2 regions of the Paraburkholderia largidicola genome follow, and region 2 is predicted to be linked to the other one. Evidence: predicted binding sites of a transcription regulator. Region 2 holds the regulator's gene; the other holds the start of a gene.
What was found. Region 2 encodes HrcA, which represses chaperone genes, less so after heat shock. Its sites were predicted from a motif close to TTAGCACTCNNNNNNNNNGAGTGCTAA; they were not measured.

Region 1 (10,100 bases), 1.1 Mb from region 2:
CGCCCGTCCGCAGACGCACTGGACTTACCAGTATTCGCCCGAAACCTTCAGCATGACCGAGTTGCCGTTCGCGCGCGAAGTCTGCGACGCCGTCGCGCAGACGTGGCGTCCGACGCGCGATCACAAGATGATCGTGAACCTGCCCGCTACGGTCGAAGCCGCGACGCCGAACGTGTACGCCGACCAGATCGAGTGGATGGACCGCAATCTCGGCTATCGCGACAGCATCGTGTTGTCCGTGCATCCGCATAACGATCGCGGCACGGCCGTCGCCGCCGCGGAACTCGCGCTGATGGCGGGCGCGGACCGTATCGAAGGATGTTTGTTCGGCAATGGCGAGCGCACGGGCAACGTCGATATCGTGACCCTCGCGATGAACCTCTACACGCAGGGTATCGACCCCGGCCTCGATTTCTCGGACATCGACGCCGTGCGTCGCGTGGTCGAGCGCTGCAACCAGATTCCTGTGCACCCGCGTCATCCGTATGCAGGCGATCTCGTCTACACGGCGTTCTCCGGCTCGCATCAGGACGCGATCCGCAAGGGCTTCGCGCAGCAAAAGCCGGACGCCGTCTGGGAAGTGCCGTATCTGCCCATCGATCCCGCCGACGTCGGCCGCAGCTACGACGCCGTGATTCGCGTGAACAGCCAGTCCGGCAAGGGCGGCGCGACGTATCTGGTCGAGCGCGGCATGGGCTTCGCGCTGCCACGGCGGGTGCAGATCGAATTCAGCCACGCAGTGCAATCGGTGGCGGATCAGTCGGGCGAGGAAGTGACGGGCGACGCAATCTGCGCGCTCTTTGCCCGCGAATACTTCGAGGCGGACGGCCCGGCGCAGCGCGTGAACGGATCGACGGTGCGCTGGAACAAGCGCGAGATCGCCGTTCCCGCGACGGCGGCAGCGAGCGTCGATGGCCACGAAGCGTATGCGAAGGCGGTTGCGCAGGAAATGGCCGGGGCTTCGAAGCAAACCATCGAAATCACGTCGTTCGAGACCGCGCGCACCACCGACGGCCGCACAGTGGTATTCGTCGCCAGCCGCGTCGGCGAGCAGCCGATGCGTCACGGCATAGGCGTAGCGGAAGACGAGATGACGGCCGTCGTCGATGCCGTCGTCAGCGGCGTCAATCGCGCCGGTTGGGCGGCTGTCGACCGCCGCGTCGCGGCGTAACGGCAAGACGTCACGTAACGGCAAACGGGGCAGGACGAAGCGAACAGGAAGACCGCAGAAGCGCAAACGCGGGCGATTCAACCATCGCCCGCGCGCACGGACCGCTCACGAGGCGGCTACCGTCAGACGAAGAGTGAAGGCGCGATCCGCGTCACTCGATTGCGCAACGCGTCGCCTGCCACGCGATCAGCTGCCATTTGCCGTCTTCCTGGGCCTGAATCGCCATGTAAGCGATCGGAAAGAGCAGCGCGCCGCTATTCGCTTCCATCTCGATCAGCGCGCGCCCGGTGACGACGCAGGTCTCGCGTCCGACAGGCAGCACGTCCTGCGACTGCACCTCGATCTGGCGATAGCGGCGGCGCCCGGCCGTGATGGCGTCGATGAACTGCTGCTTCGACTCGCGCTTGCCGTTCGTGTGGACGTAAATGACGTTGTCCGACAGCAGCGCGTCGAGCCGCTGTCCGTTTCCTTCCACCATCGCCCGAAAGCGATCGCGCTCAAGCCCGCGAATCGCTTCGATCACTTTTGCCGGCATCGCGTTCGCCCCTATCGACGACGGCGCCGATACCGGCAGCGGTCGTCAGAAGTTGTACTGCACGTAAATCTGCTGGAAATTTATACCAGGATTCGGCTCTTTGATACTTGCATTGGAGACGTGCTGAAAGCGGTAGCCAAACTGGTACTGCTGATGCGAGCCGAATTGCGCGCCGACGCCCACCATATCGGCGAACTGGAAGGCGGTACTGAGCGTGTAGTCCGACGAGATGCGCGGATGGGTCAAAATCCGCACTCCGACACCCGCCTCGATGAACGGGCGGATCGCCCCCGAGCTTTTGATGAACCGCACGACCGGCGTGACGCCGAATTCGCCGATATTGTCGTGAACGTTGCCTTCGTCCGTGTGCCACCACGCGGCATGCGCCTCGCCGACCAGCGCGAAATGCCAGCCGCCGATTTCCCACCAGGTCAGATTGGGGTCCCAGACGAAGCCTAGGTCGAGTTTGCGTACGTGGTGATCGGCGAGACCGCCCGCAATCTGAACGCCGAACTGGTCCGCCGAGGCCAAGCCCGACGCGCAGAGAAGCGCTGCAGCGACAGCACATTTGAGTGCCAGATTAAACGAAGCGTTGTTCTTTTTTTCCATCGTGCGTCCACCGGATGCGGGGTTTAGCAAGGGACATCGTTGCCGCGACATTCTAGAGACAGAAGCAACTATCGGACCCTTTAATAACAACTGAAAACTCGCAAATCACTGCTTCTGTTTCCGAAAAAATCTTACCCACGATTGCAGAATCTTGCTGCCGCCGAGGAATGCTAAGCGTTCGGTACCAAACCCGCAGATGAGGTACGATGCTATTGAACGTGCATTTTCGATAGGAAAGAGGGAACTTGCATGCCCCTATGGCTTCTAAGTATTAGCACTCGGGAAATGAGAGTGCTAACATCCATCGTGGTCCGCTTTGGCGGACATTTGTCTGAATAAAGGAGTTTGCTACGTGAGCAACACACTGACCCTTCCGAGTACTCTGAGCCCGTCGTCGGCTAAGGCCGCTCCGGCAGGTGCACTGGCGCTCTCGCACGCTTCTCTTCTGCCCGGCCAGCTGGGCAACATCGACGCCTACATCCAGGCCGTAAACCGGATTCCGATGCTGACGCCGGCAGAAGAGCGCCAGTACGCCACCGAGTACCGCGAGCAGAACAATCTCGACTCGGCGCGCAAGCTGGTCCTGTCGCACTTGCGACTGGTCGTGTCGATCGCGCGTAATTACCTCGGCTATGGCCTGCCGCACGCCGACCTGATCCAGGAAGGCAACATCGGCCTGATGAAGGCCGTAAAGCGCTTCGACCCGACGCAGAACGTGCGCCTCGTGTCTTATGCAATGCACTGGATCAAGGCCGAAATCCACGAGTACATCCTGCGCAACTGGCGCATGGTGAAAGTGGCGACGACCAAGGCGCAACGCAAGCTGTTCTTCAACCTGCGCAGTCACAAGCAAGGGTTGCAGTCGTTCACGCCGGACGAGATCGAGGGCCTGGCGAAAGAACTGAACGTGAAGCGCGAGGAAGTGGCCGAGATGGAAACGCGGCTGTCGGGCGGCGATATCGCGCTCGAAGGCCAGGTCGAAGACGGCGAAGAAGCGTTCGCGCCGATCGCCTATCTCGCCGACTCGCACAGCGAGCCGACGGCCGTGCTGGCCGCGCGTCAACGTGACCGTCTGCAGAGCGACGGCATCGCGAGCGCGCTGGAGTCGCTCGATCCGCGCAGCCGACGCATCATCGAAGCACGCTGGCTGCAGGTGGAAGACGACGGCTCGGGCGGTTCGACGCTGCACGAACTGGCCGACGAGTTCGGTGTATCGGCCGAGCGGATTCGCCAGATCGAAACCAGTGCGATGAAGAAGATGCGCACCGCGCTGGCCGAGTACGCGTAACCTCAGAGAAGCAGCGGGCGCGCGCCAGTCACTGGCCACACGCGTTTCTGACAGAACCCTGCCCTTCGCAAGAAGGCAGGGTTTTTTATTGCGCGTCGTCAAATATTGCGCAGATACGCGTCATTGTCGAGACATTGCCTTGACCTCGCGCAGAGCGTGACTTATTAGTGATAAAGCCGGACGCGCCGCGCGACACGATGACGCGGGCCCGTCCGACAGGCCGTTCCTACAATGGTTATGCACGCGCCAGTGCCGCGAGGTAATGCGCACTGGGTCTGGCCGGGTCACCCGGCGCGATGTCGTTGCGGATCGAACATGGCCATCACGCTCAATCACAGGAATGCCACACGCCGCACGCTCGCCAGCCGCATCGTCGCGTGGGCTCGCGGTCCGACCTTTGCGCGCGACATCCTGATCGTGCTCGCGATCAAATTCGCGCTTCTGTTCGCGCTCAAGTTCGCGTTCTTCAATCATCCGCAGGCGCAAAACATGTCGCTCCCGCCTGCTCAGGTCGCCCAGGCGCTGCTGTCGGTGCCGGCGTCCGCCTCACCGCCGCCTTCGACTCGAGGTCTCAACCATGCCCGCTAGCGACGTCGTCGATCTCTCTCGCCTGCAATTCGCCGTCACCGCGCTGTATCACTTCCTGTTCGTGCCGCTGACGCTCGGGCTGTCGTGGCTGCTGGTCATCATGGAAAGCGTCTACGTGATGACGGGCAAACCGATCTACAAGGACATGACGCAGTTCTGGGGCAAGCTGTTCGGCATCAACTTCGCGATGGGCGTCACCACGGGCCTCACGCTGGAGTTCCAGTTCGGCACCAACTGGTCGTACTACTCGCACTATGTCGGCGATATTTTCGGCGTGCCGCTGGCCGTCGAAGGGCTGATGGCGTTCTTTCTGGAGTCGACCTTCGTCGGGCTGTTCTTCTTCGGCTGGAACCGGCTGTCACGCATCCAGCATCTGATGGTCACGTTTCTCGTCGCGCTCGGCTCGAACCTGTCCGCGCTGTGGATCCTGATTGCGAACGGCTGGATGAACAACCCGGTCGGCGCCGAGTTCAACTACGAAACGATGCGCATGGAGTTGTCGAGTATCTTCGCCGTGATCTTCAATCCTGTCGCGCAGGTGAAGTTCGTGCATACGGTGTCGGCGGGCTATGTGACGGCGTCGATGTTCGTGCTCGGGTTGTCGTCGTGGTATCTGCTCAAGCGCCGCGACATCGACTTCGCGCTGCGCTCGTTCGCCGTGGCGGCAGGCTTCGGTCTGGCGTCCACCTTGTGCGTGATCGTGCTCGGCGACGAATCGGGCTACACCACAGGCGAAGTGCAGCAGATGAAACTCGCTGCGATCGAATCCGAATGGGAGACCGCGCCCCCGCCCGCGCCATTTACGATTGTCGGCATTCCGAGCCAGCAGGAAGAACGCACGGATTACGCGTTGCGCGTGCCGTACGCGCTTGGCATCATCGCGACACGTTCGCTCGACGAACCTGTGGTCGGCCTGAAAGAACTGATGGCGCGCAACGAGACGCGCATCCGCAACGGCATGCTCGCGTACGACGCGCTGCAGAAGATCAAGCAAGGCGACGCGAGCGACGCAACGCACGCCGCCTTCGACCAGCACAAGCGGGACCTCGGCTACGGCCTGTTGCTCAAGCAGTTCACCCCCAACGTCACCGACGCCTCCGCCGAGCAGATCAAACAGGCCGCGAAGAAAACCGTGCCGCCCGTGCTGCCCGTGTTCTGGTCGTTCCGGCTGATGGTCGGCCTCGGCATCCTGTTCCTCGCGACCTTCGTGCTCGCGTTCTTCTTCTGCGCGCAACGCTCGCTGCTGCGCGGCAGCCGCCGCTGGTTCCTGCGCTGGGCCGTGTGGGCGATTCCGCTGCCGTGGCTCGCGGCGGAATTCGGCTGGATCGTCGCGGAAGTCGGGCGCCAGCCGTGGACCATCGCGGGCATCCTGCCGACTTCGCTGTCGGCGTCGAGCCTGACGGCAGGCGATCTGTATCTAAGCCTCGCGGGCTTCGTCGTGTTCTACACCGCGCTCTTCATCATCGAGATCACGCTGATGTTCAAGTACGCGCGGCTTGGGCCTTCGTCGCTGCATACGGGACGCTATCACCACGAGCAAACCGCGAAGCCTGCCGTCGGCGCGAACACGGCGGCATGAGCGGGTTCGACAGCGGTATCGACAGCAACACCCTTGCCGTCGCACGAAAACACGAGGAAACATCGCTATGGACTACGCAACCCTCAAAGTGATCTGGTGGGTGCTCGTCGGTGTGCTGCTGATCGGCTTCGCGCTCACCGACGGCTTCGACATGGGCGCAGCGATCCTGCTGCCGTTCATCGGCAAGACGGACGCGGAGCGGCGCGTCGTCGTGAACACGGTCGGCGCGACGTGGGAAGGCAACCAGGTCTGGCTGATCACCGCAGGCGGCGCGATGTTCGCCGCGTGGCCGCTGGTGTATGCCGCATCCTTCTCGGGCTTTTACTTCGCGATGCTGCTCGTGCTGTTCGCGCTGTTCTTCCGCCCGGTCGGCTTCGACTATCGCGGCAAGCGCGACGACCCGCGCTGGCGCACCGCGTGGGACTGGGCGCTGTTCGTCGGCGGCTTCGTGCCGGCGCTGGTGTTCGGCGTCGCGTTCGGCAATCTGCTGCAAGGCGTGCCGTTCCAGTTCGATCAGGATCTGCGCGTCACCTATCACGGCAGCTTCTTCGAACTGCTCAATCCGTTCGCGCTGCTGTGCGGCGTGGTGAGCGTAGCGATGCTGGTCGCGCACGGCGCGGCGTTCGTCAAGATGAAGGCGGACGGCGTCGTCGCGCGGCGCGCGTCGGTTGCGCTGCGCATTGCGTCGCTGGTCGCGGTCGCGCTGTTTCTGATCGGCGGCGTGCTGGTCGCGACGCTGATCGGCGGCTATCAGATCACCGAGCCCGCGCCGTTCGATACCGTCGCGAATCCGCTGCTGAAAAACGTGATCGGTGCGCCGGGCCTGTGGCTCACCAACTACGCGACGTATCCGTGGATGGTCGCGGCGCCCGTCGCGGGTGTTGTCGGCGGCGTGCTCGCGCTCCTGCTGGCAAGCTCGCGCTTCGAGCGCAGCGCCTTTCTGTCGACGTCGCTGATGGTGATCGGCGTGATCCTGACGGCGGGCTTTTCGATGTTTCCGTTCATCATGCCGTCGTCGCTCGACGGACGCAGCAGCCTCACCGTCTGGGATTCGACGTCGAGCCAGATGACGCTGCAGATCATGCTGATCGCGGTGATCATCTTTCTGCCGCTGATACTCATCTACACGAGCTGGGTGTATCGCGTGATGCGCGGCAAGGTCACGGCCGACGCGATCGAACAGAACCATCATTCGATGTACTGATACACCACGCGCAAGAGGGAGCGAACCATGTGGTACTTCAGCTGGATTCTCGGTATCGGGCTTGCACTCGCGCTTGGCATCATCAATGTGATGTGGCTCGAAGCGAACAACGCCGTCGAGCCGGACGCCGATCCGGACAAACGGTAAGCGGGTAAACGAAAATCGGCGCCCCGCGGGGCGCCGATTTTCTTTGCCAAGAGCTCAGGCCGTGACGAAGGTCAGGCCGTTGCCGTCAGGCGCGTCGACAGTTGCTGCGCGTAGCGCTGCGCATCGTCACCGACAACGATGTGGAACGTATCCGTCGATACCCACGCTATGCTCAGCGTGTCGAGACGCTGGCGATCGACAGCCGACGGATCGCGCACGACGATACGCAGACGCGTCGCCGCGACGGCTTCCAGCGACACGACATTGGTCGCGCCACCGAACACGGCGAGCCAACGCAGCGGGTCCGGATCGAGTGGGCCGTTGCCCGTCGCAGCAGCGGGCGCCGCAGCGACAGCAGCCGGCTTGGCCGATACAGGGGCAGGCGAAACAGCAGCAGCCGCACCGCCGCTCGCGATCGTCGTGCGGATTTCATCGGCGATCATGTCCGCTTCCGGTCCGATGATCACCTGCACGTTGCCGCCGCCGCGCTTCAACACGCCACGCGCGCCGATCGACTTCAGCTCGTTCTCCGACACCTTCTCCGAATCCACCACCGACAGACGCAGACGCGTCGTGCAAGCATCGACCACCGACAGATTCGCCGCGCCGCCCAGCGCAGCGATGTAACGCTGTGCACGCGTGCCCGACGCAGCCGCCGCGCCTTCGACAGGCGCCACATAGCCGGCCGACGCATACGACTCGTTGGCCACTTCCGGCGTTTCCTGCTCGCGGCCCGGCGTCGCCATGTTGAACTTGCGGATGAAGAAGCGGAACAGACCGTAGTAGACGATCGAATACGCGATGCCGATGGGAATCGCTTCCCAGCCCTTTGTCGACAGACCGTAGTTCAGCACGTAGTCGATCGCGCCCGCCGAGAACGTGAAGCCGAGCTTGATGCCGAGCGCCGAGCAGATCGCAAGCGACAGACCCGTCAGCACCGCGTGGATCGCGTACAGCACAGGCGCGAGGAACATGAAGCTAAATTCGATCGGCTCCGTCACGCCCGTCAGGAACGACGTCAGCGCCATCGAGAACAACAGGCCGCCGACCAGCGCGCGGCGCTCCTTCGGTGCTTCATGGAACATCGCCAGACACGCTGCGGGCAAACCGAACATCATGACCGGGAAGAAGCCCGTCATGAACGTGCCCGCCGTCGGGTCGCCTGCGAAGAAGCGGTGCAGGTCGCCCGTGACAGCAGCGCCGCCCGGCGGCGTGAACGAGCCGAACACGAACCACGCGAGCGAGTTCAGGATGTGATGCAGACCCGTCACCAGCAGCAGACGGTTCAGCAAGCCGAACACGAACGCGCCGACTGCGCCTGCCGTCGTCAGCCAGTGGCCGGCTGCGTCGATGGCCGCCTGAACGGGCGCCCACGCGTAGCCGAACACGATGCCTAACACCAGACACGCCACCCCCGTGACAATCGGCACGAAGCGTTTGCCTCCGAAGAACGCGAGGTAGTCGGGAAGCTTGATGTCCTTGTACTTGTTGTACAGCATCCCCGCGACGATACCGGCGATGATCCCCGACAGCACGCCCATGTTGAGCTTGTCGTTGATGTCCTTCATCACGGCCACTTCGACCAGATAGCCGATTGCGCCCGCCAGCGCCGCAACGCCGTTATTGTCCTTCGCGAAGCCGACAGCGACGCCGATCGCGAACAGAAGCGGCAGGTTGTCGAAGATCGCGCCGCCCGCGTCGGCGATCATCTTGATGTTGAACACATCGGGCTGGCCGAGGCGCAGCAACAGGCCGGCGACGGGCAAAACCGCGATCGGCAGCATCAGTGCGCGGCCAAGGCGCTGAATCTTCAGAAACGGATTTCCATCCATTGATACCTCCACTCCTTTGTCTCGTGTAGTTGCGTAATTGCTTTACATGCTGGTTGAAATGTCGAGCTGACGAAGTTGGCTTTTAAGACTGTTTGCGACGCAAGCGCCATCAGTCTTGCGGCCAGATTTCGCGGCTCAGGGCTCTTACCGCTTGTGCCGATTCGAGCGCCAGAGCGTCCTGGGCGCGCTGACGGCACAACTGATAATCGAGTTTGCGCACGCGCGCCTTGATGCCGGGCACGGACACGGGGTCGACGGACAGTTCCGTCACACCGAGGCCGACCAGCAACGGTGCCGCGAGCGGATCGCCAGCGAGCGCGCCGCACACGCCGACCCACTTGCCGTGCTTCTCCGCGCCTTGCACGGCAACCGAAATCAGGCGCAGCACGGCCGGATGCAGGCTGTCCGCCTGGGCGGCGAGATCGGGCTGGCAGCGGTCCATCGCAAGCGTGTATTGCGTGAGATCGTTGGTGCCGATCGACAGGAAATCCGCGTGCTTCGCCAGTTGATCGGCGAGCAGCGCCGCCGACGGCACTTCGATCATTACGCCGACTTCGATCTTCTCGGCGCGGCCCGCTTCGGCGGCGAGTTCGTCGATCCGCTTGCGCAGACGCACGAGTTCGCCCACGTCCGTCACCATCGGCAACAGGATGCGCACCTTGCCCAGCGGCTGAACCGCGAGCAGGCCGCGCAACTGGTCTTCGAGCAGATCCGGGCGCACCTGCGCGAGACGGATGCCACGCAGGCCGAGCGCCGGGTTCGGTTCGGGCGGCAGCGTCAGGTAATCGACTTCCTTGTCCGCGCCGACATCGAGCGTACGGATGATGGCCGTGCGGCCCTTCAACGCCTCGACGATGGCCTGATAGCTCTGGCGATGCTCGTCGACGGTCGGCGCCGCCTGACGATGGATGAACAGCAGTTCGGTACGCAGCAGGCCGACGGCGTCCGCGCCGTTGTCGACGGCGGTCGTTGCGTCGTCGAGTGTCGCGATGTTGGCGGCGACTTCGATCGCGCGGCCGTCGCTGGTGGCGGCGGCTTGCTGCGACGTGCGGCGATTCACTTCGCGCACGCCGGCCAGACGCGCACGCTCGTTGCGCGCGCGTTCGACATCGAGTGCGCTCGGCGCGTATTCGAGACGGCCCGCCGT
Region 2 (10,100 bases):
GATGCTGAAGAAACCTTGCGACATCCGCACCGCGCCCGAGCCGTTACAGGTCGGGCAGGTTTCCGGCTTCGTGCCGGGCTTCGCGCCCGAACCGTGACAGATTTCGCACGACACCCAGCTCGGCACGCGGATCTGCGTGTCGTAACCGTGCGCGGCCTGCTCGAGCGTAATTTCCATGCTATACCGCAGGTCGGCGCCGCGATACACCTGCGGACCGCCCCGGCCGCCGCGGCCACCCGCCGCCGCCTGACCGAAGATATCGCCGAAGATATCGCCGAATGCATCGGCAAAACCGCCGAAACCCTGGGCACCCGCACCCGCCATGTTCGGATCGACGCCTGCGTGGCCGTACTGGTCGTACGCTGCACGCTTTTGCGAGTCCGACAGCATTTCATAGGCTTCCTTCACCTCTTTGAAATGCTCTTCCGCATCCTTGTTGCCCGGATTGCGGTCAGGGTGGTGCTTCATCGCGAGCTTGCGATAAGCCTTCTTGATTTCGTCGTCGCTCGCGTTCTTTGCAACGCCCAGAATCTCGTAGTAATCCCGTTTCGCCATATCGGTTCAACGCCATCCGCGCGACGCGGCGCGGCGGCTCCTCTTGAATGCTGGAGTCTCGCGACTCGTAAGGCTCTGGCCTCGACCACAATTACGGGTCAAAAGCCGCGCCCTCCATAAAACAAATGTGCCCGGAGAGCCGAAAGGCTCGCCAGGCGCGTGATCGGTTCAAACGCCGCGGATGGCGCTCAACCCTTTGCAGCCGGGCTGCGCATGTCGCCATGCGCAGCCGTGCGGTCAACCAGCAACCCGGCTTAGTCCTTCTTCACTTCCTTGAACTCGGCGTCGACGACGTCGTCGGCCTGCTGGCTCTGGCCGGCGGCTGCTTCCGCACCCGCTGCGCCCGCAGTTGCCGCGCCTGCTGCACCTTGCGCCTGCATGTCGGCGTACATCTTTTCGCCGAGCTTCTGCGAGGCCGTTGCAACCGTCTCGATCTTCGCTTCGATCGCAGCCTTGTCGCTCGAGCCGCTCTTCAGCGTTTCTTCGAGGTCCTTCAGCGCGGCTTCGATCTTTTCCTTCTCGCCTGCGTCCAGCTTGTCGCCGTACTCGGTGAGCGCCTTCTTCGTGCTGTGGACCAGCGCATCGCCCTGGTTGCGGGCGTCGGCCAGTTCACGCAGCTTGTGATCTTCTTCCGCGTTCGCTTCCGCGTCCTTCACCATCTTTTCGATTTCGGCTTCGGACAGACCCGAATTCGCCTTGATCGTGATGCGGTTTTCCTTGCCCGTCGCCTTGTCCTTCGCGCCGACGTGCAGAATGCCGTTCGCGTCGATGTCGAAGCTCACTTCGATCTGCGGCACGCCACGCGGTGCGGGCGGGATGCCTTCCAGGTTGAACTCGCCCAGCAGCTTGTTGCCCGCCGCCATTTCGCGCTCGCCCTGGAACACCTTGATCGTCACGGCGCCCTGATTGTCGTCCGCCGTCGAATACACCTGAGCGTGCTTTGTCGGGATCGTGGTGTTCTTGTTGATCATCTTCGTCATCACGCCGCCGAGCGTTTCGATGCCCAGCGACAGCGGCGTCACGTCCAGCAGCAGCACGTCCTTACGGTCGCCCGACAGCACCTGGCCTTGAATGGCCGCGCCGACAGCAACGGCTTCGTCCGGGTTCACGTCGCGGCGCGGTTCCTTGCCGAAGAACTCCTTCACCTTCTCCTGCACCTTCGGCATACGCGTCTGGCCACCGACGAGAATCACGTCGTCGATTTCGCCGACCTTCACGCCTGCATCCTTGATCGCGACGCGGCACGGCTCGATGGTGCGCTCGATCAGGTCTTCGACCAGCGCTTCCAGCTTGGCGCGCGTGATCTTCAGGTTCAAGTGCTTCGGACCCGATGCGTCCGCCGTGATGTACGGCAGGTTGATTTCCGTCTGCTGCCCCGACGACAGTTCGATCTTCGCCTTTTCAGCCGCTTCCTTCAGGCGTTGCAGCGCGAGCACGTCCTTCGACAGATCGACGCCTTGCTCTTTCTTGAACTCGCCGATGATGTAGTCGATGATGCGCTGGTCGAAGTCTTCACCGCCGAGGAACGTATCGCCGTTCGTCGACAGCACTTCGAACTGCATTTCACCGTCGACGTCTGCGATTTCGATGATCGAGATGTCGAACGTGCCGCCGCCCAGGTCGAACACCGCGATCTTGCGGTCGCCCTTTTCAGCCTTGTCCAGACCGAACGCCAGCGCAGCCGCCGTCGGTTCGTTGATGATCCGCTTCACGTCCAGACCGGCGATGCGGCCCGCGTCTTTGGTGGCCTGACGCTGGCTGTCGTTGAAGTACGCCGGAACCGTGATGACGGCTTCCGTGACCGTCTCGCCGAGATAGTCTTCGGCCGTCTTCTTCATCTTGCGCAGCACTTCAGCGGAAATCTGAGACGGCGCGAGCTTTTGCCCGTGCGCTTCGACCCAGGCGTCGCCGTTGTCGTGCTTGACGATCTTGTAGGGCATCAGGCCGATGTCCTTCTGCACTTCTTTTTCTTCGAAGCGGCGGCCGATCAGGCGCTTGACCGCGTACAGCGTGTTCTTCGGGTTGGTAACCGATTGACGCTTGGCGGGCGCGCCGACGAGGACTTCGTTGTCGTCCATGTAAGCGATGATCGACGGCGTGGTGCGCGCACCTTCCGAGTTCTCGATCACCTTGACCTGATTGCCTTCCATCAGCGCCACGCACGAATTGGTGGTGCCGAGGTCGATGCCGATGATTTTGCCCATTTTTACTAATCTCCTGACTTTGATCGCTGCGGGCATCGCTGGCTGACCCTTCCGGCCACCGGGCGTCCCGCCCCTGAATTTCATCCTGCACTCAACATAAGTGCAGCCGCCTCGTTTTCAAGACCCTTAATGCGATGCGGTCATTAAATTTTTTCAATCGGTCTGGTGGCCGGTTGAATCTGCCGACCAAGCGACAGCCGCCCTTACCCCGGGCCGGCCACACCCGCCGCCCCAAATCCGGCCGCGCGGATTTTCTCACGCGCGCCGGCGACGGCCGCTTCGAATTGCGCCAGTCCATGCCAACCCGTCGCTCGCCCGAGACGCTTACCGCGGTGAAAGAAGAACCATGTCGGCACGCCATGCAGCAGGAAGCGCCGGCCCAGTTCGCGATGCTCGTACACGTTGCTGTGAAACCAGCGCAGCCCGAGCGCGCGGATCGCGTCCGGCTGCGCAAGCATCGCCTTCTTCGCGATTTCGCAGTTGAAGCAGTCCAGCCCCCAGAAGAACACCACGGCCAGATCGTCGCCCGCCGACTGGATGCCGGCGTCGAAGGTATTGGCAGTGAGTTCCTCCATGTCGAAAGCCGCGAACGCGGTGCTGTCGACGGGAATACCGGCCATGACAGTGCGAACGTCGCTTATTTCGGCGCCGCGACCGTGACCAGCGCCGGACGCAGCACGCGGTCGGCGATCACATAACCCTTTTGCAGCACGGCGACCACGGTGTTCGGCTCCTGATCGGCCGGGACCATCGAAATGGCCTGGTGGCGATGCGGGTCGAACTTCTCGCCAACGGGATTCAGAGCAACAACCTTGCCCTTCTCCAGCGCGCCCGTCAGCTGGCGCAGCGTCAGCTCGACGCCTTCACGCACCTTCACGAGATCGTCGGAGGAGTGCGTGACGGCAGCTTCCAGGCTGTCGACGACGGGCAGCAGATGTTCGGCAAAGCTTTCGATGGCGAACTTGTGCGCCTTCGCGACGTCTTCCTGCCCGCGGCGGCGCACGTTCTCCGTCTCCGCTTTGGCGCGCAGGAAGTTTTCCTGCATTTCGGCCAGCTTAGCCTGCGTTTCGGCCAGCGCGGCTTCTGCGCCGGACGTTTCGGCTTGCGGTTCGCCGGTAGCCGTTTCCGGCTGTTGCGCCTGAGCCTGCGGCTCGCCCGATGCGGCCTCTGCGGCCTGGCGCGCGGCTTCGTCGGCGGGCGTGGGATTCTGGCTCGTCGGATTCTCTTGCGTGTTTTCCATGTCGCTGAAATTCAAATTAGATATGGCCAAGAAACGGCGGCAGTTTAACGGGACTCGCCCGATGGGCGTGGTGCCGATACAACATGCCGGCCGCGCATCAACGGTGCAAGTAAGGGTGCGCACGCCGTATTTCAAGGCTCCCGCCGATGCTTTTTGCACCTTGCAGGGGCCCGGAAATGCGGCGTAACAAGCAATTCGAGCGCGACATCATATTGAGATTGAGCGCGCTGCGCGAGTGTCCTAAACTCAACTAAAGCGTCCGAAAAGGCACGTTAACCCTAATCTGACGTACGGCTTACTACCAGCTGAATCGCCCGTTTCCGCTTGCAATCTCCATGGGGGAGTACCGTGAAACTGACCTTCGCTATATCGGTGGTCGCATTGGTACTCATCGCAGGCACCACGACCATCTGCATGTCCGGCGTCGTCAATGAACACACCACGGAATATGGTGGCGTTCATGCGACGATGGAACAGTTGTTCAACCCTCACGCGAAAATTTGTCGATGACACGCCGGTCGCGCTTGGTCGGCCGCCCATGCAATTCGGCGGCCGGCTCGCGATAGGTCTTGCGCCGCTCGTTCTCCTGCTGGCGCTTCTGCCTGCCCTCTTCGGTTTCCGCATAAAGCGTCTGCGCGACGCTCGCTGGCCCGCGCACGTCGCAGACGCCGAGCACCTGAATCTGCCAGACAATCCGTTCGATCTCGATCTCGACCAGATCGCCGACCCGCACATCCTTGGCCGGCTTCACCGTCGCGCCGCCGATCCGCACCCGGCCCTTCTCGACGGCATCGGTTGCCAGCGAGCGCGTCTTGAAGAAGCGCGCCGCCCACAGCCATTTGTCGATGCGCAAGCGAGCGCCCGGTTCGGTAGAAATCTTGTAGTTCATCAGTCCTTCTTCAGGCGTTTCCAGACGCCATAAGCCGATCTACGAATGCAGATTGCATGCCGGACACGAAAAACTCAGGCGACGGACGCGCTTTGCGGCGCGCTCACCTGCACCGGCCAGCCTTGCAGATGCTGCGCGACGATCTCGCCGAGCGCCGCGATCCACGCGGGCGACGCGTTCAGGCAGGGAATGGCGTGAAAAACTTTCCCGCCCGCGTGCACGAATTCGTCGCGCACTTCCATGCCGATTTCCTCGATCGTCTCCAGGCAATCTGCCGTAAAGCCCGGACAGAACACGTCCGCGCGATGCACGCCCGCCGCGCCCAGTTCCTTGAGCGTCGGCGCCGTATAAGGCTGCAGCCATTCGGCCTTGCCGAAGCGCGACTGAAACGTCACGCGACATTCCACCGTCGTGAGCCCAAGCGCATGCATCAGCAGCGACGCCGTCTGCTGGCATTGCTCGTGATACGGGTCGCCCAGATCGAGCGTGCGCTTGGGCACGCCGTGAAAGCTCAGCACCAGCTTGTCGCCCGCCGCAAAGTCCGGCCGTCCATGCGCATGCCAGTAATGGTTCACCTGCGCCGCGAGCGCCGATATATAAGCGGGATGATCCGCGTACTGGCGCACGGTGCGGATCTCCGGCTGGTTGCGCATCCGCCTGAGCGCGGCGAATGCGTCGTCGAATGCCGTGGCCGTGGTCGACGACGAATACTGCGGGTACATCGGCATCAACAGGATGCGCTCGGCGCCCGCCAGCTTCAGCTGGTTGAGCATGGCGGGAATGCCGGGCGTGCCGTAACGCATCGCGTAGTCGACGATCACCGTGTAGTCGTTCAGGTGCAGCAGATGCCGCAGCCCTTCCACCTGCTTTTCCGTATGCACGCGCAGCGGCGAGCCTTCAGGCATCCAGACGGCCGCGTATTTCTTCGCCGAGGCCACGCCGCGAAACGGCAGGATCAACAGACGCAGGATGATTTGCCACACGAACGACGGAATCTCGACCACGCGCGGATCGGACAGAAACTGCGCGAGATAGCGCCGCACGGCGCGAGGCGTCGGCGCATCGGGCGTACCGAGATTGATCAGCAACACGGCGACACGATGTGCCGCAGCATTCTGCGAGGGCCGCTCGAGGTCGAAGCGCATAGGCAAAGGGAAAGAGCCGTGCAAGCGCGCGGCACGTAATGAATCAGGAAGCCCATTATAGCGGCGCGGTCTGCCGCCGATACCTGGCCGTTCGGCCAATTGGCACGGCGAAAAACGCCGCGCATGATGTACACCATGCCGGGCTCGACGTTACCCCTGGCTGAGCGTCATCGAAAGCAGGCGCGCAGTGATGTCGACGATGGGAATCACGCGGTTGTAGGCCATGCGCGTCGGGCCGATCACGCCGAGCGTGCCGACGATCTTGCCGTTCACTTCGTACGGCGCGGTCACCACGCTCATTTCCTCGATGGGGACGAGGTTCGACTCGCCGCCAATGAAAATCTGCACGCCTTGCGCGTGGCTCGAGACGTCGAGCAACTGAAGGAGACTCGTCTTTTGATCGAATACATCGAACAGCTTGCGCAGCCGCGCCATGTCCGACGAAAGGTCGGCCACTTCGAGCAGATTGCGCTCGCCGGAAATCAGCACGGTTTCGCCCGTATCCGTGACGTCCGTGCTTGCGGTAACGGCCGCGTGCATCAGCGTGGTCATGTCGCCGCGCAGTTCGTCGATTTCTTCGCGCAGACGCAGGCGCACCTCGTCGAACGACAGGCCCGCGAAGTGCGCGTTGATGTAATTGGAGGCTTCCGTGAGCTGCGACGGCGAGAAATCGCGCTGCGTCGCCATGATGCGGTTCTGCACGTCGCCTTCCGGCGTCACGATGATCAGCAGAATGCGCTTGTCGGACAGACGCAGAAATTCGATCTGCTTGAACACATGGCTCCGGCGCGGCGTGAGGATCACACCCGCGAACTGCGACAGATTGGACAGCACGCTGGCGGCCGCTGCGACCACCTTCTGCGGCTCGCCCGGTTGCAGCGTGGTCTTCACCGCGCGCATCACGGCGTCTTCGTCGGCGGCCGACTCGACGGTGAGCATGGTGTCGACGAAAAGCCGGTAGCCTCGCGGCGTGGGAATGCGTCCCGCCGACGTATGCGGACTGATGACGAGCCCCAGCTCCTCCAGATCGGACATCACGTTGCGGATCGTCGCCGGGCTGAGTTCGAGCCCGGAGTACCGCGAGAGCGTGCGCGAGCCGACCGGCTGACCTTCGGCGATATATCGCTCGATCAGCGTTTTCAGGAGGGTTTGTGCGCGAGGATCTAGCATGGCGAAAAATTTTAGCGTAACCACCGCATGGCGGCGAGCGCGCGGCGGCACGCGGCGCGGCGGCTTGACAGCCGTGCGCGCCCTGCGCGGCACCCCGCCCGCGCACAAGCCGCTTCGCATGGATCCAGACAGTCGTCACGTCTGTCATGAGGACTTCACCATTCTAACGATAATCGGGCGAAGGCTGGCTGGCATCGCGCGGCCGTCGCGCGTCAGCCCCGACGGGCGTGGCGCCGCCTTCGACGGTTCTTTTCAGGTCGCACCTATGGTGTAATGCCGGCATGCAAGCTAACAGCCAGTTCAAGACCGTTGCGCTCGTCGGGCGCAGCAATACGCCGGGCATCGGGGAACCGCTGACCGCGCTCGCCGCGTGCATCGGGAAGCTCGGCTTCGACGTCGTGTTCGAGGCGGAAACCGCGCAGGAAATCGGCGCGTCGCAATGGCCCGCGCTGCGCCCGGCGGAGATCGGCGCGCGCGCGGACGTAGCCATCGTGCTCGGCGGCGACGGAACGATGCTGGGCATCGGCCGCCAACTGGCGCCGTACAGGACGCCGCTGATCGGCATCAACCACGGGCGGCTGGGCTTCATCACCGACATCCCGATCACCGACATGCGCGAGATCATTCCGCAGATGTTGTCGGGCACCTTCGAGCGCGAAGAGCGCACACTGCTCGAATCGCGGATCATGCGCGACGGCCAGCCCATCTACCATGCGCTCGCCTTCAACGACGTCGTGGTGAACCGTTCGGGCTTTTCGGGCATGGCGGAACTGCGCGTGTCGGTAGATGGCCGCTTCATGTACAACCAGCGCTCGGACGGGCTGATCGTCGCGACGCCGACGGGTTCGACGGCTTATGCGCTGTCGTCGCAAGGGCCGATTCTGCATCCGCAGCTGCAAGGCCTCGTGCTCGTGCCGATCGCGCCGCACGCGCTGTCGAACCGGCCTATCGTGATCCCGGACGACTCCAAGGTCAGTATTCAGATCATCTCGGGCCGCGATGTCAACGTGAACTTCGACATGCAGTCGTTCACCGCGCTCGAACTGAACGACACGATCGACGTGCGCCGCTCGCGCCACACGGTGCCTTTCCTGCATCCTGTCGGCTACAGCTATTACGCGACGCTGCGCAAGAAGCTGCACTGGAACGAGTATCCGTCGCACGAAGACGATCCACGCGACTGAATTCTCCCCGGCGCCGCCTGCTGACAAGCCCGAGCGTAACGACAACACACCACACCAACTCACGCCAGCCACGCCACACAGACGAGCCATGCTCCGCCACCTCTCGATACGCGACTTCGTCATCGTCGCCGCGCTCGACCTTGAATTCGACAGCGGCTTCACAGTCTTTTCCGGCGAAACGGGTGCCGGCAAATCCATTCTCATCGACGCGCTGGCGCTGGCGCTCGGCGCCCGCGCCGACGCGAGCGTCGTGCGCAACGGCGAGGCGCGCGCGGATATCACCGCCGAGTTCGACACGCATCCGCTCGTCGACGCATGGCTCGACGAACAGGCGCTCGCCGCCGACGAGACGGAGCACGGCAACACCGTGATGCTGCGTCGCGTGGTGGATGGCAACGGCCGCTCGCGCGCGTTCATCAACGGTACGGCGGCAACTCTCACACAACTGCGCGAAGTCGGCGAAATGCTCGTCGATATTCACGGCCAGCACGCACATCAACTGTTGATGCGGCCCGATGCGCAGCGCGAACTGTTCGACACGCACGCCGGACTGCTCGACACGAAGGCCACTGTGACCCGCGCGTGGCGCACCTGGCGCGACGCGGCGCAGGCCGTCGAGACCGCGCAGAGCAAGGACCGCGAACTGCAACTCGAACGCGAACGTCTTGCGTGGCAACTCGCGGAACTCGACAAGCTCTCGCCGCAGCCCGGCGAGTGGGAAGAGGTCAACGTCGAGCACCGGAGGCTGTCGCATTCGGCGAATCTGATCGATGGCGTGCAAGGCGCGCTGTCGGCGCTGTCCGAATCGGACGAAGCGATGCTCGGTCATCTGTCGTCCGTCATCTCGAAGGTGCGCGATCTCGCGGAGATCGATCCGGCGCTGAACGACGCCCTCGCTGCGCTCGAACCCGCTGAAATCCAGTTGCAGGAAGCCGCGTATTCGTTGAGCCACTATGCGCAGCGGCTGGAGCTCGATCCCGACCGGCTCGCCCAGGTCGAAAAGCGCCTCGACGCGCTGCATTCGGCGGCACGCAAATTCCGGCTGCAACCGGAAAACCTGCCGCAGGAACATGAAGAGCGCCGCGAGCAGCTCGCAAAGCTCGACGCCGCCGCCGACCTTGACGCGCTGCGCGCCGCCGAGGCAAAGGCGAAAGACGCGTATATCGCCGACGCAAAAGTCCTGTCAAAGGCGCGTGCGAAAGCCGCGAAGGCGCTGGGCGCCGCGGTGACAACGGGCATGCAGGAACTGTCGATGGCGGGCGGCAGCTTCGAAGTCGCGCTCGTACCGCTGCCCGACGGCGGCGCGCATGGGATGGAGCAGGTCGAATTCCGCGTCGCAGGCCACGCGGGCGTGCCGTTGCGGCCGCTGGCAAAGGTCGCCTCAGGCGGCGAACTCGCGCGTATCAGTCTTGCGCTTTCGGTGATCGCGAGCGCGGCCAGCCCGACGCCGACGCTGATCTTCGACGAAGTGGACACGGGCATCGGCGGCGGTGTCGCGGAAGTGGTCGGGCGTCTGTTGCACCAGCTCGGCGAGCAGCGCCAGGTGCTATGCGTGACGCACCTGCCGCAAGTCGCGGCGCGCGGCGATCACCACTTTCAGGTCGCGAAGAGCAGCAAGGGCAAGAACGGCACGGTCAGCACGGTGACGTCGCTGGACAAGACGAGCCGAATCGAAGAAGTCGCGCGCATGCTGGGTGGTCTGGAAATCACGGC

Region 1: the regulator HrcA is predicted to act here: its motif matches at 2,587-2,613, upstream of rpoH (RNA polymerase sigma factor RpoH).

Annotation. Positions count from the first base shown of each region.
Region 1 is NZ_AP023174.1:373,111-383,210, reverse strand. Features, by position in the region: gene leuA (2-isopropylmalate synthase) at 1-1,171, shown strand, start outside; gene PPGU16_RS01685 (nuclear transport factor 2 family protein) at 1,323-1,706, opposite strand; gene PPGU16_RS01680 (acyloxyacyl hydrolase) at 1,752-2,315, opposite strand; gene rpoH (RNA polymerase sigma factor RpoH) at 2,668-3,603, shown strand; gene cydP (cytochrome oxidase putative small subunit CydP) at 3,919-4,191, shown strand; gene PPGU16_RS01665 (cytochrome ubiquinol oxidase subunit I) at 4,181-5,770, shown strand; gene cydB (cytochrome d ubiquinol oxidase subunit II) at 5,838-6,974, shown strand; gene cydX (cytochrome bd-I oxidase subunit CydX) at 7,002-7,121, shown strand; gene nagE (N-acetylglucosamine-specific PTS transporter subunit IIBC) at 7,193-8,953, opposite strand; gene ptsP (phosphoenolpyruvate--protein phosphotransferase) at 9,063-10,100, opposite strand, start outside.
Region 2 is NZ_AP023174.1:3,025,348-3,035,447, forward strand. Features, by position in the region: gene dnaJ (molecular chaperone DnaJ) at 1-555, opposite strand, end outside; gene dnaK (molecular chaperone DnaK) at 810-2,759, opposite strand; gene PPGU16_RS13410 (thioredoxin family protein) at 2,963-3,379, opposite strand; gene grpE (nucleotide exchange factor GrpE) at 3,397-3,999, opposite strand; gene PPGU16_RS13420 (RNA-binding S4 domain-containing protein) at 4,481-4,888, opposite strand; gene hemH (ferrochelatase) at 4,963-6,033, opposite strand; gene hrcA (heat-inducible transcriptional repressor HrcA) at 6,184-7,203, opposite strand; gene PPGU16_RS13435 (hypothetical protein) at 7,202-7,477, shown strand; gene PPGU16_RS13440 (NAD kinase) at 7,485-8,387, shown strand; gene recN (DNA repair protein RecN) at 8,476-10,100, shown strand, end outside.